Regions from separate parts of the Thioalkalivibrio sp. ALE30 genome, predicted to be linked through region 3. Evidence: predicted binding sites of a transcription regulator. Region 3 holds the regulator's gene; each other region holds the start of a gene.

Region 1 (3,254 bases), on a different contig from region 3:
CAGCGCCATGCTCGGGTGCATCAGCCGGTTGGCCAGCTCACCGTCGGTGGTAAACAGCAGCAGGCCCGAAGTATTCAGGTCCAGCCGGCCTACCGCCACCCAGCGCTGCCCCTTCAGACGCGGCAGGCTGGCAAACACCGGTCGCCGACCCTCGGGATCGGAGCGGCTGCAGATCTCGCCCACCGGCTTGTGATACACGATCCACCGATGTGGATGCTCCGGGCGCCGCACGATACGGCCGCGCACACGGATCACGTCGTGCTCGTCGACCTGATCCCCCAGCTGCGCGGTCCGGTTGTTCACCTGCACCTCGCCACGCTCGATCCAGCCCTCGATCTCGCGCCGCGAACCCAGCCCGCGCGCCGCCAGGACCTTCTGTACCCGCTCCGACATTCCCGGAACTCCAGCAACTCATTAAGATGGGCGCCACGATACACCAACAGGACGTTGCCATGACCGATTCCACGCCGGAGACCACCCCCGTCCGGACGCCGCTGAACATCGCCGTGCTCACCGTCTCCGACAGCCGCGAACTGGCGGAGGACCGCTCCGGCGATGCCCTCGTGGAACGCCTCGAAGGCGCCGGCCACCGCCTGGCCGATCGCGGGATCGTGAAGGACGACATCTACGCCATCCGCGCGGAACTCTCGCGCTGGATCGCCGACCCCGAGATCGATGCGGTGCTCACCACCGGCGGCACTGGCATCACCGGCCGTGACGGCACACCCGAGGCCGCCTCGGTACTGCTGGACAAGACCATCGAGGGCTTCGGCGAGCTGTTCCGCATGCTCTCTTATGAAGAGATCGGCACATCCAGCCTGCAGTCCCGCGCCCTTTCAGGGGTCGCGAACGGCACCTACCTCTTCGTACTGCCCGGCTCCACCGGCGCCTGCCGCACCGCCTGGGACCGCATCATCCAGGCCCAGCTCGACGACCGCACCATGCCCTGCAACCTCACCATGCTGATGCCGCGCCTGACGGAGTCCTGAGGGAAATACGGATTTCACCACGAAGAGCACGAAGGCACGAACAAGGCCAAGCTCGAAAGCGGACCTGATTAGCAACGAGAGTCGGCCAGTCACGGAGATCCTCCGGAGGCGGCATAGCCAGCCGCAGGTCGCTGTAATCCGCGCCTTTCCTGGAATATCACCAGCGCCGCCCTTTACCCCTGCATCGTCATCCCGGCCGGAGCGTAGCGAAAAGCCGGGATCTCCCCCGTCGGGGCAACCCCTGCCGCCAGGATCCCGGATAACGATTACCGGGAAATCCGTCCTTACCGAAACGCGATACACCGTTCCCACAAGAAAAATGCCCAAAATGCTCTAAAAAAGCCTTTGGGCGTGCCGCTACCCCCTGTATCGGGTGCGGCGCTCACACGGATCTGCTTGTCGCCCTCCGACTAGAACAACGAAATGGAAGGACAACGCGATGACATCCCTGAACCCCCTCTCCAGTGTCGGCTTCGGTACCCGCCTGACGCTGATGATCCTGTCTCTCATCGTGGGCGCGATCCTCATCGTTGCCACCCTCATCTTCTTGCAGTACCGCGCCTCCTACACCGACGCGACCATCGACCGGCTTCACGCAATGGGCGAATCCAACGCCCAGTCCTTCAACGAATGGCTCCTGGGGCGGCAGGATGAAATGCGCTACCTCGCAGGCCTCGATGCAGCTCGCGGCATGGACCTCGATGAACTCGAGCACCTGATCGAGCAGATCGCGTCGCTGCGCGGTGAATACGACACGATCTTTGTCGTGAATGCCGACGGCATGGGCGAGGTCGGAGTGGCCTTCGACGGACAGGCGCGCGTCCTCAGCCGCGAGGAGGCGAACGATTTCAATGTGCCCGACCGGGCATGGTTCCAGAGCGCGATCAGTGGGGAGGACACCTTCTCGCGGCCGGTGGTTTCCCGCGCGACGGGCAATCGGGTCAGCACCGTCGCAATTCCGATCGAAGGACCGGATGGCGAACCAATCGCCGTGATGCGCGGGGCGGTGCAACTCGACACGATCTTTGATCGGGTCAACGCGATCGATCTCGGCGAAGGATCCGAGATCTACCTCGTAGACCGCGACCGGCATCCCGTGACACCGGTTGAATCGGCCCCCGATACGGACCAGCCAATCGACACCCGGGCTGCACAGGCGATCGCCGCGGGTGACAGTGGGGTCGGACGCTACCAAAACGCAATCGGGACTGCGGTGATCGGTAGCTTTACCGACATCCCCCTGCTTGGCTGGGGCCTGCTGATGGAGCTCGACGAAGGGGTCGCACTGGCCGAGCTGCAACGCGCGCTTTGGTGGGTCGTCGGCCTCACCATCGCCATCCTGATCGCGGCCTCGCTGATCAGCCTCGGGGTAATCCGCAACGTCCTGCGCACACTAGGGGGCGATCCTGCCTACGCATCGGACGTCGTCCGCCAGGTGTCGGAGGGCGACATGACCGTCCCGATCCAGCTGCGCAAGGACGATGACTCGTCGTTGCTCGCGGCCATCGCCACCATGCAGTCCCGCCTGCGCGAACTGATCGGCAGCGTTCGCGGCCATGCCGAGGAAGTCGCCTCGGCCGCTACCGAGCTTTCACACATCAACGAAGAGACCGACAAGGGTGTAAATCGCCAGAACGCCCAGCTCAGTGACGCGGCCGCAGCGATCAACGAGATGACCGCGACCGTCGAGGAGGTCGCCCGCAACAGCCAGAGCACGGCAGATGTCGTGCGAGAAACCACGGAACAGGCCCAGAGTGGCCGCAACGTGGTCAGCGCATCGGTCACCTCGATCAACAAGCTCTCGAACGAGATCCAGAGCACCGCCGAGGTCATCACGGCGCTCAAGGGTGACAGCGACAATATCGGCGACATCCTGCAGGTCATCAACAACGTCGCCGACCAGACCAACCTGCTGGCTCTGAACGCCGCAATCGAGGCAGCGCGCGCAGGGGAAGACGGTCGTGGGTTCGCGGTGGTCGCCGAGGAGGTTCGCAACCTCGCCGTCCGCACGCAGGAGTCAATCACCGAGATTCAGCAGATGATCGAGGCGGTGCAGAAGCGTGCGGATCAGGCCGTAACGGCGATGGCCGCCAGCCAGACCCAGGCCCAGGATGGCGTGGATCAGGTCAACCAGGCGGGCACGTCGCTCGAACAGATTGTCGCCGCGGTCGAAAAGATCGAGGACATGACGCGGCAAATCGCGAGCGCAGCCGAAGAGCAGTCGGCTACCTCCAACGAGATCAACCGCAATATCCACTCGGTCAG
Region 2 (3,254 bases), on a different contig from region 3:
GACCGAGGACACGGCAGGGCAACGCGACACCCAACCGGAAAAGACCCCTCCGGTGAACTGGCGCGGGCGCATCGGTCTGTTGCTGGGGCCGGCGATCTTCGTCATCTTCCTGCTGGTGCCGGCCCCGGCGGGGTTCGATCCGGCGGCCTGGCGGGTTCTGGGCCTGACGCTGTTCATGGCGACCTGGTGGATCAGCGAGGCCCTGCCGCTGCCGGTGACGGCGCTCCTGCCGATCGCGGTCCTGCCGGTGCTCGACATCGTGCCCATGGACGAGGCCACCGCGCCGTACGCGAATCCGATCATTTTCCTGTTCATGGGCGGCTTCGCCATTGCCCTGGCCGTGCAGCGCTGGGATCTCCACCGGCGCATGGCGCTGGCGATCGTGGCGCGCGCCGGCAATCGCCTGCATGTGCTCGTGGGGGCCTTCATGCTGGCCACGGCGGGGTTGTCCATGTGGGTCAGCAATACCGCGACGGCGGCCCTGATGCTGCCGATCGCGCTCTCGGTGCTTGGACTGATCGAGCGCGGCGCGTCTCCACAGGGGCCGGACATGGAATCGCGACGCCCGGCCCTGGCGCTCCTGCTGGGCATCGCGTTCGCCGCGAACATCGGGGGCATGGCGACCATCATCGGTTCGCCGCCGAATGCCCTGACGGCCGCGTACCTCGGGGATCGCCACGGGATGGAGATCGGGTTCCTGGAATGGATGACCCTGGGGCTGCCGCTGGCGGCGGTGCTGCTGGCCCTTGCGTGGTGGTCGCTGACTCGCTGGGTGTTTCCGGTGCACCGGGTGGAGCTGAACGGTCTGCGCGCGCTGCTGGACGAACAGCGCGCGACCGTGGGCCCCTGGTCGGTCGCGGAAAAGCGGGTGGCCGGGGTGTTTCTGCTGGTTGCGCTGGCCTGGCTGACACGGCCGCTGCTCGAGGGCTGGCTACCGATCTCGCTGACCGATGCCGGCATCGCGATCCTCGGGGCCGGGTTGCTGTTCCTGGTCCCGTCGGGGTCGCGCGAACAGCGCCGGCTGCTGAGCTGGGACAATACGCGCGAGCTCCCCTGGGGCGTGCTGTTGCTGGTAGGCGGGGGCTTGAGCCTGGGTGCGGCGATCGAGTCCAGCGGGCTGGCGGAGCTGGCGGCGGATGCCCTGGTGATCGCCCAGGCCTGGCCGCTGATCCTGATCATGGCCGGGGTGGCGCTCCTGACCATGACCCTGAGTCATGTGACGAGCAATACCGCCACGGCGGCCACGCTGTTGCCGCTGGTGACCGCGTTCGCGCTGAGCATGGAGGTGCCCGTACTGCTGTTGGCCCTGCCGGTGGCGTTTGCGGCATCGGTGGCCTTCATGCTGCCGGTGGCGACGCCACCCAACGCCATCGTGTTCGCCAGCAACCGGCTGCGGGTGCTGGACATGGTGCGTGGCGGGGCATTGCTCTCGGTGCTGGCGCTGGTGCTGATCAGCCTGGTGGTCTACGCGTTTGCCGAGATTCTGTTGTTGTAGCCCGTCTGAGCGCGGAGCTCGGAAGCGGCCCACCGAAGCAATCTTGTCCCCTGAGAACCTGTGGGGAAGAAAGTACCTTCGTATTCAAGTTTTAGGATTCGCCGCCGCTAGGTAGGACGACTGACCTGAATCTTGATTCTGAAGCCGGCCGTGACCGGTGCAGGAAAGGACGCGCAGACATGTTTGACAATATCCGGATTGGCGTGCGGCTCATGGTGGGCATCATCGGCGTGGTCGTGCTCGCCGTGGTGCTGACGCTGGTGGTGGTGATGAACGCCCTGGGCACGATGGCGGACCGCGCCGAGCAGCGCGAGCTGAACGACCTGGCCGGACAGTTGCTGGATCGGCTGGACCAGGAGGCGGCGCGAGCCACGGCGATGGCCGAGACGGTCGCCCGCATCCCGGATATCCAGGAGGCATTGGCCACGGGCGATCGCGAACGGCTGGCTGCGATGACCGTGCCGACCTTCGAGTCGCTGAGCACGGACTACGGGGTGCGCCAGTACCAGTTCCATACGCCGCCGGCGACGTCCTTCCTGCGCGTGCATCGTCCGGACCGCTTCGATGACGACCTGTCCGGCTTCCGCCAGACCGTGGTCGATACCAACAATAACCAGGCGCCGATCTCCGGTCTGGAAGAGGGTGTGGCGGGCCTCGGGATTCGAGGTGTCGTGCCGATCGCCCATAACGGTGAGCACGTGGGCTCGGTGGAGTTTGGCCTGTCCTTCGGTGATCCCTTCTTCGAGCAGTTTACCGAGGAGCTGGGGGCGCCGGTCGCGCTGTACCTGCGGGACGACGGACGTTTCAGCCGCTTTGGCGGCACCATCGATGGCGAGGCCACCTTCAGCGCCGCCGAGATGCGCGAGGTGCTCGGTGGCGAGCGACACGTGCGCAACGTGACCTACCAGGGCAAGCCGATGGCGGTGATCGCGCGGCCGGTGATGGACTTCTCCGGGGACGCGGTGGGCGTCCTCGAGCTGATGGTCGATCGCAGTGCCTATGTCGACATGGCGCGCAATGCCACAGGTACCGTGGTGATGGTCGGCGTGATTGCTGTGGTCCTGGGCGCGCTGCTGGCCTGGTTCCTGACGCGCAGCATCGTGCGGCCGTTGTGCCAGACCGTGGACCGGCTGAACGACATCGCTAGTGGCGAAGGGGACCTGACGCGTCAGCTGAAGGTATCCGGCAAGAACGAGCTGGGGGATCTCTCCATCGCTTTCAATAACTTCGTGGAGAAGATCCGGGTGCTGATCCAGCAGGTGGCGGCCGGTTCCGACCAGGTAGCGGCCGCGGCCAACGAGCTGTCCGCGACCAGCGAGGAGACCAACGAGCAGGTCCGCCGCCAGAAGGCGGAGACCGACCAGGTCGCCACCGCGATGAACGAGATGACGGCCACCGTGCAGGAAGTGGCCCGGAATGCGGCGGACGCCGCCGCCGCCGCGCAGACCACCGATCAGGATGCGAACGCCGGCCAGCAGGTGGTGCAGAAGACGGTCACCGCGATCAATGGCCTGTCCACTCAGGTGGACAGCGCCGCCGAGGTGGTCAGTCGTCTTTCGCAGGACGCCGAGGAGATCAACAAGGTCCTCGAGGTGATCGGCGACATTGCCGATCAGACCAACCTGCTGGCGCTGAACGCGGCGATCGAGGCCGCCCGCGCCGGCGAGCAGGGTCGCGGCTTCGCGGTGGTGGCGGACGAGGTGCGCACGCTGGCCAGCCGCACCCAGGACTCGACCCACGAGATCCAGCAGATGATCGA
Region 3 (3,254 bases):
TATTGCCGAGGACTTTCACCGGGTCGATACCGGGTATCTGACCCGACTGGCCCTGGAGGATGCCGCCGATGAACCCGGGGCAGCGGCCAATGCCCGCGAGACCTGGGCGGCCGAGCGCCTGGCGGAGATGGAACCGCCGCGACGCGCGCGCGCCCAGGCACGTCCGGCACGGGCGGCGGAGCCCGCCACGCTGGAACTGATTCAACCGGTCGGGAAGGGGCGCTATGCCACGCACTAACAAGCCGTTGAAGGTCATCGCGGTTGCCTCGGGCAAGGGCGGGGTGGGCAAGACCAACGTATCGGTGAACCTGTCGGTGGGCCTGGCCCGGCTCGGGCGCGAGGTCATGCTGTTCGACGCCGATCTGGGCCTGGCCAACGTGGACCTGCTGCTGGGGATGCGTCCCGAGCGCACGCTGCACGACCTGGTGACCGGTGATGTGGACAGCCTGGAGGATGTGCTCGTCCAGGGGCCGGACGGGGTAAAGGTGGTGCCTTCGGCTTCGGGGATCGCGGCGATGGCCAACCTGACGCCGGCCGAGCATGCCGGTCTGATCCATGCCTTCAGCGCCTATCGCAAACCCCTGGATGTGCTGATCGTGGACACCGCGGCCGGCCTGCAGGAATCCGTGACGTCGTTCTGCCGCGCGGTCCAGGAGACCCTGGTGGTGGTCTGCGACGAGCCCGCCTCGATTACCGACGCTTATGCCCTGATCAAGGTCCTGCACCGCGATCATGGCCTGCGTCGCTTCCGCATGGTGACGAACATGGTCGACGGCCGCGAAGGCGCCGAGCGACTGATGCAGAAACTCAATACCGTCTGCGGCAACTACCTGCCGGAGGTGGTGCTCGACCTGGCCGGCTATATTCCGATGGATGATCACCTGCGCAAGGCGGTGCAGAAACGCGCGCCAGTGGTACAGCAGTACCCCGGGAGCCCGGCGGGGAAGGCCTTTGCCGAACTGGCACGGACCGTAGACCGCTGGCCGGTGGGCGGCGGTGACCACGGTGGCGTCGGGTTTTTCGTGGAACGGATGCTGCAGAGCGCATGATGACGACGCGTAATCGACTTTCCGGCTATCAGGCGGCCTCCGCGGCCAGCGGCGGGCACGAGGAGCTGATTGCCGATCACGTCGAGCTGGTCCACCGCATCGCCCATCACCTGATGGCGCGGCTCCCCGCCTCGGTGCAGGTGGATGACCTGATTCAGGCGGGCATGATCGGGCTGCTCGAGGCGGCGCGCCAGTTCGAGGGCGGCCAGGGCGCGACCTTTGCCACCTACGCCGGGATCCGCATCCGTGGCGCGATGATCGACGAGCTGCGCCGCAGTGACTGGACACCGCGTTCGGTGCACCGCAACAGTCGGCGTATTGCCGCGGCGATCCAGACCGTCGAGGCGCGCGAGGGGCGGGCGGCGCGTGGCAGCGAGGTCGCCGCCGAGCTGGACGTGCCGATCGACCAGTACTACGAGATGCTGCAGGATCACGCCGGAGCCCACCTGTTCGCCCTGGACGACCTCGGCGGGGGTGACGACGGGGCCGATCGCGTGATCGAAGGGCAGGAGGTGTCGCCGGCCCGCACCCTCGAGGCCGGTGAGTTCCGTCAGGAACTGGCCGAAGCCCTCGGCGACCTCCCCGAACGCGAGCGGCTGGTGCTGTCGCTCTACTACATCGAAGAGCTCAACCTGCGCGAGATCGGCGCCGTGCTGGGCGTGACCGAGTCGCGCGTCAGCCAGATCCGAAGTCAGGCCACCATTCGACTGCGCGCCCGCCTGGGTTCGTGGCTCGAAGACGGTACGGCTTTGCAGTTATTCTAAAACCCACCCTACGAATCCCGGAGTGACGTGTGGACAAGGGAATGAAGATTCTCATCGTGGACGACTTTTCCACGATGCGGCGCATTATCAAGAACCTGTTGCGTGATCTTGGCTTCAACAATACCCAGGAAGCCGACGACGGCAGCACCGCGCTGCCTATGCTGCAGAACGGGGATTTCGACTTTCTGATCACCGACTGGAACATGCCCAACATGCCGGGGATCGACTTGCTGAAGGCCGTGCGCGCCGACCCGAACCTCAAGTCCATGCCGGTGCTGATGGTGACGGCGGAGGCCAAGCGCGACCAGATCGTCGAGGCGGCCGAGGCGGGCGTGAACGGCTACGTGGTCAAGCCGTTCACCGCCGAGACGCTGAAGGAAAAGATCGACAAGATCTTCGAACGCATTGAAGCACAGGGATAATCATGGGCCTGTGACCGATATGCCCGACGCCCGTGGCACCGACCGCCGCGGGCGTCGTCCGAAACCTTCCGCGCCGTACCCGCAAGAGGCTTCTCATGACTGAACAGGAACACCCACCACGCGACGATCAGCTGGAGCTTGCGCGGCAGTTGGTCAAGACGCTGGAGGCGGGCGACGACACGGGCGCCCGGGCGCTGGTGCAGGATCTGGCGCGCCCCTATGACCGCGAACTCTTCGACGAGCTGGGCAAGCTGACCCGTGATCTTCACGAGGCCCTGCAAAGCTTCCGCGGCGATTCGCGTCTGGTCGAACTGACCCAGGCGGAGATCCCGGACGCAAAGGAACGCCTGAATTACGTGGTCACGATGACCGAACAGGCGGCCCACGACACCATGAATGCCATCGAGTCGAGCCTGCCGATCGCGGAGTCGTTCAGTCAGCAGGCGGCCGACCTGACGGCGAAGTGGACGCGCTTTCGCAACCGCCAGCTCTCGGTGGAGGAGTTCCGGGACTTTGCCCGCGAGCTCGACACGTTCTTCGCGCAGGCGGGGGAAGACACCGAGGAGCTGCGCCGGCTGCTCTCCGAGGTGCTGATGGCACAGAGCTATCAGGATATTACCGGCCAGGTGATTCGCCGCGTGATCCAGCTGGTGACCGACCTGGAAGAGAACCTGGTGTCCCTGATCCGGCTCTCCAGTGGGCGCATGGAGCAGGTCGAGGCGGCCGAGGCGTCGCTTGAACAACGCGAGGAGGATCGCGAGGCGGACCGCAAGGGTCACGGTCCCAGCGTGCCCAAGACTCAAGATTCCGCCGCGGATGTCGTTCAAGGACAGGACGAGGTGGACGATCTGCTATCGAGCCTGGGCTTCTAGGCAGTTCCCCTCATGCGAATGGCGCCACGCGACCGGAGAGACTGAATGGCCATCGACCCCAATGACGAAATCCTTCAGGACTTCCTGATCGAGGCCGGGGAACTGCTGGAGGGGCTCAACGAGCAACTCATCGACCTGGAACAGAAT
Region 4 (3,254 bases), 130 kb from region 3:
CGTGGCCATCCCGTCCACAAGGCGATTCACGCTGGTCCCGCGTTCGCGCGCCAGAACCTTCAGACGTTCGTACTTTTCGTCAGGCAAACGGATCGTCAAGCGAGCCAATGATGCGTCTCCCGGTCCAGAACCAGATGGTGCATGTCGGAAGTTAGCAAAACCTGTCATCGAACGGTCACGTAATTGCCACATACTCTGGTGATGACCGTTCCCGTGAGACTGAATCCGGCCCGCATGACGCTGCGCGCGCTCGTGAACCCGCTGGCGGTTGTGCGTGATGCGCGGGCGATCGAGCTGGCACCGCCCTGGTGGCAGACGTTCCTGGGCCTGGCGTTGCCGGTGCTGCTGGTCAGCGTGATCGCCAGTCAGTGGCTGTACCAGATCATGCCGACCGGGCTGCCACCCGAGGCAATGCCCGGGGCGTGGGGCTTTGGCGTCTACAGCGCGCTGGCGATGAGCATCGGGGTCCTGGGGATGGCCTGGTCCGCGCACTACCTGACCGAACTGTTCCAGGGCTACTCGCACCCGGACCGGGCCATGCTGGCCGTAACGGTCGGGTTGCTGCCCGGCTGGGTGGGCAAGGTCGTCGCCGCATTCCCCTGGCCCTGGGGCAACGGCATCGGCCTGCTGCTGATCATGTACTCGCTGTGGCTGCTCTACTGGTCCCTGCGCGAGATCGTCGGCCTGCGCCGCGGCAACCGCATCGGCCTGTTCGTGGCCACCATCTTCAGCGGCGCCTTCATCACCCTGATCTTCGGCTGGCTCCTGATGGACCTGATCCCCGGCGCCACGCCTGAGCACCGCATCGGTACCACCTGGCTGATCTGAGCCCCCGTTGTCGGGGTAACACTTGTAGGAGCCCAGCCCTCTGGGCGATTTCCCTTCATCAATGCCAGATGCCCGGCCCGATCGCCCAGGGGGCTGGGCTCCTACAGTAGCGGGACCGGCGGTGGGCTATCGCGTTGCGTGGGTGGTGTGGAGCCAAGGTTGAATTCCGGGGCCTGTGTACAAAGCCTCTGAAACGCCGAGCGGTGGCCAGGCCCGATCGGCGAGAGGGCTCGCTTCCTACGCCACAGCATTATCATTCCGGAAACCGCGCAGCGGTTGTCCGGAATCTCCACGGTACGGGCTAGCCGTACGTTGGGGCTGGTCCGGCGTGGGGAGATCCCGGCTCTCCGCTGCGCTCCGGCCGGGATGACGATGAAGGGTGCGCTCCGGTGGGGGTGACGGCGGCGCATGGGGTGCCGATGATGGCGTGGCTGTGGCGCGTGGTGTGGCGGGTTGGAGGGCGCATGCGCCGCGGGCGGCAAGGATTTGCCGCCCGCGGCGAAAAAAATTTCAAAGATGGGCTAAAGGTTCTGTGGGAAAGGTCGTTAAGGCATCTGAGAGCGGGGATCGGCCCGTTCACCAGAACCGCCCGAGGCGGTGACGAACGACTCTACAGGAGAGCGATCATGTCCCAAGTAATTAACACCAACGTTCTTTCCCTGAACGCGCAGCGCAACCTGAACAATTCCCAGGGCGCGTTGGCTCAGAGCCTGGAGCGTCTGTCCTCGGGCCTGCGTATCAACAGCGCCAAGGATGACGCAGCCGGTCTGGCGATTGCCGAGCGCTTTACTACCCAGATCCGCGGCCTGAATCAGGCCGTGCGTAACGCCAACGACGGCATCTCCTTCTCGCAGACCGCGGAAGGCGCGCTGGGCACCATCGGCGACGCGCTGCAGCGTATCCGGGAGCTGGCCGTGCAGTCCTCCAACGACACCAACTCGGCCCAAGATCGTCAGGCGCTGAACAACGAAGTGCAGCAGCTGATCGCCGAAGTTGGTCGCGTGGCGGATGCTACGGAATTTAACGGCCAGAAGATCCTGGACGGTACGCTGTCGGATTTGACTTTCCAGGTGGGCGCCAACCAGGGACAAACGATCTCGGTTGATGGCGTTGATGCCCGCACCTCGCAATTGGGGGCTGCGACGGATGTCGGGAGTGCGATTGCTGCTTCGGATCTGGAAACACTGGCTGACCTCAGTATCAATGGCGCTGAAGTCGACCTCAGTAACATCGACGAAAACAGCACGACCCAGGATATCGTCAACGCCATCAATGCGGTGTCGGCCGATAGCGAAGTGTTTGCTTCCGTTGCCTCGCAAACAGTTGCAGATGACTTCACGTTCAATAATGAGCTTGCGGGTGGCCAGACTGCGACTCTGACGATTAACAACGTCAATATAACGCTGGACGACAGTGATGACCTTGCGTCTACCATTGCCAAAATCAACGATGTGTCGGCACAGACAGGAGTTACAGCTGCTGACGATGGCGGCCTAGTGCTTACGAGTTCTTCGTCTTCCATCGAGATTTCCGAGGCTGGTGACGCAGACGTCCTGGGTGGAATTGATGAGACCTTTCTGGCTGGCATTGAGCTGTCCACTGAGGTTGATGGTGCGATCAACGTGCAGGGTGGTGCAGACGGCGACTTGGGTCTGGATGATATCGATCCGGAAAACAGCGTCCTGGGCGAGGTGAACGTCCTGACGTTCGACAATGCTCAGAGTGCGCTTCAAACTCTCGACTTTGCCCTGCAGCAGGTGAACGGTCTCCGAGCCGAGCTGGGTGCGGTTCAGATCCGCTTCGAGAACACCATCAACAACCTGGAAATTTCCTCGGAGAACCTGTCCGCCGCCCGTTCGCGGATCCAGGATGCGGACTTCGCGGCCGAGACGGCCGAGTTGACCCGAGCCCAGGTTCTGCAGCAGGCGGGTACCTCGGTGCTCTCGCAGGCTAACGCGGTTCCGCAGAACGTGCTGGCCCTGCTGCAGTAAGCTCGATCACTCGGGCTTCTGGTTGAGGGAGGATGGCGAGGGCGCCATCCTCCCCTTCTGAAGAGGACAGCGATATGAGTGATGGAATCGGCAATATCACATCACCGCTGGTGGCAGTGAACCCGCGCGGGGGCGAGGGAGCCAAGGTCCCGGGTCCCGGTGCGGGTCTTGTTCGTGGCGAGGTGCGACCGGAGGCCGTGGCTCGAGCGGACAATCGTTCGGAATCAACGGCTCCCGGTTCCGCCGGACCGGCGATTGAGGCCATGGACATGGCTGAGGTCAATCAGGTGGTCGAGTCGATCAATTCCTACCTGCAATCCACCAAGCGGGCGCTGGAGTTCAGTGTGGACGAAAGCAGTGGCCGAACGGTGATTACCGTGATGGACGGAGAACGCGAAGAGGTGATCCGTCAGATTCCGCCGGAGGCTGTACTGG

Evidence for each region. The regulator FliA, encoded in region 3, starts transcription of late flagellar genes. The targets are predictions, from matches to a motif close to GCTAAAGTTNNNNNNNNNNCNGCCGATA.
Region 1: D107_RS0107280 (methyl-accepting chemotaxis protein) is a predicted target of FliA. The motif match lies at 1,322-1,349, and genes of this name have one in related genera.
Region 2: D107_RS0107570 (methyl-accepting chemotaxis protein) is a predicted target of FliA. The motif match lies at 1,578-1,605, and genes of this name have one in related genera.
Region 4: D107_RS0101505 (flagellin) is a predicted target of FliA. The motif match lies at 1,349-1,376, and genes of this name have one in related genera.

Annotation. Positions count from the first base shown of each region.
Region 1 covers NZ_KB898171.1:170,714-173,967, reverse strand. Annotated here, with positions in the region: gene rluB (23S rRNA pseudouridine(2605) synthase RluB) at 1-393, opposite strand, end outside; gene moaB (molybdenum cofactor biosynthesis protein B) at 453-989, shown strand; gene D107_RS0107280 (methyl-accepting chemotaxis protein) at 1,429-3,254, shown strand, end outside.
Region 2 covers NZ_KB898171.1:226,093-229,346, forward strand. Annotated here, with positions in the region: gene D107_RS0107565 (DASS family sodium-coupled anion symporter) at 1-1,495, shown strand, start outside; gene D107_RS0107570 (methyl-accepting chemotaxis protein) at 1,675-3,254, shown strand, end outside.
Region 3 covers NZ_KB898168.1:468,282-471,535, reverse strand. Annotated here, with positions in the region: partial or broken gene flhF (flagellar biosynthesis protein FlhF) at 1-56, shown strand, start outside; gene D107_RS0102130 (MinD/ParA family protein) at 225-1,049, shown strand; gene D107_RS0102125 (RNA polymerase sigma factor FliA) at 1,046-1,813, shown strand; gene cheY (chemotaxis response regulator CheY) at 1,855-2,235, shown strand; gene D107_RS0102115 (protein phosphatase CheZ) at 2,331-3,107, shown strand; gene D107_RS0102110 (chemotaxis protein CheA) at 3,153-3,254, shown strand, end outside.
Region 4 covers NZ_KB898168.1:334,829-338,082, forward strand. Annotated here, with positions in the region: gene D107_RS0101495 (hypothetical protein) at 1-87, opposite strand, end outside; gene D107_RS0101500 (YIP1 family protein) at 202-828, shown strand; gene D107_RS0101505 (flagellin) at 1,455-2,819, shown strand; gene D107_RS14225 (flagellar protein FlaG) at 2,894-3,254, shown strand, end outside.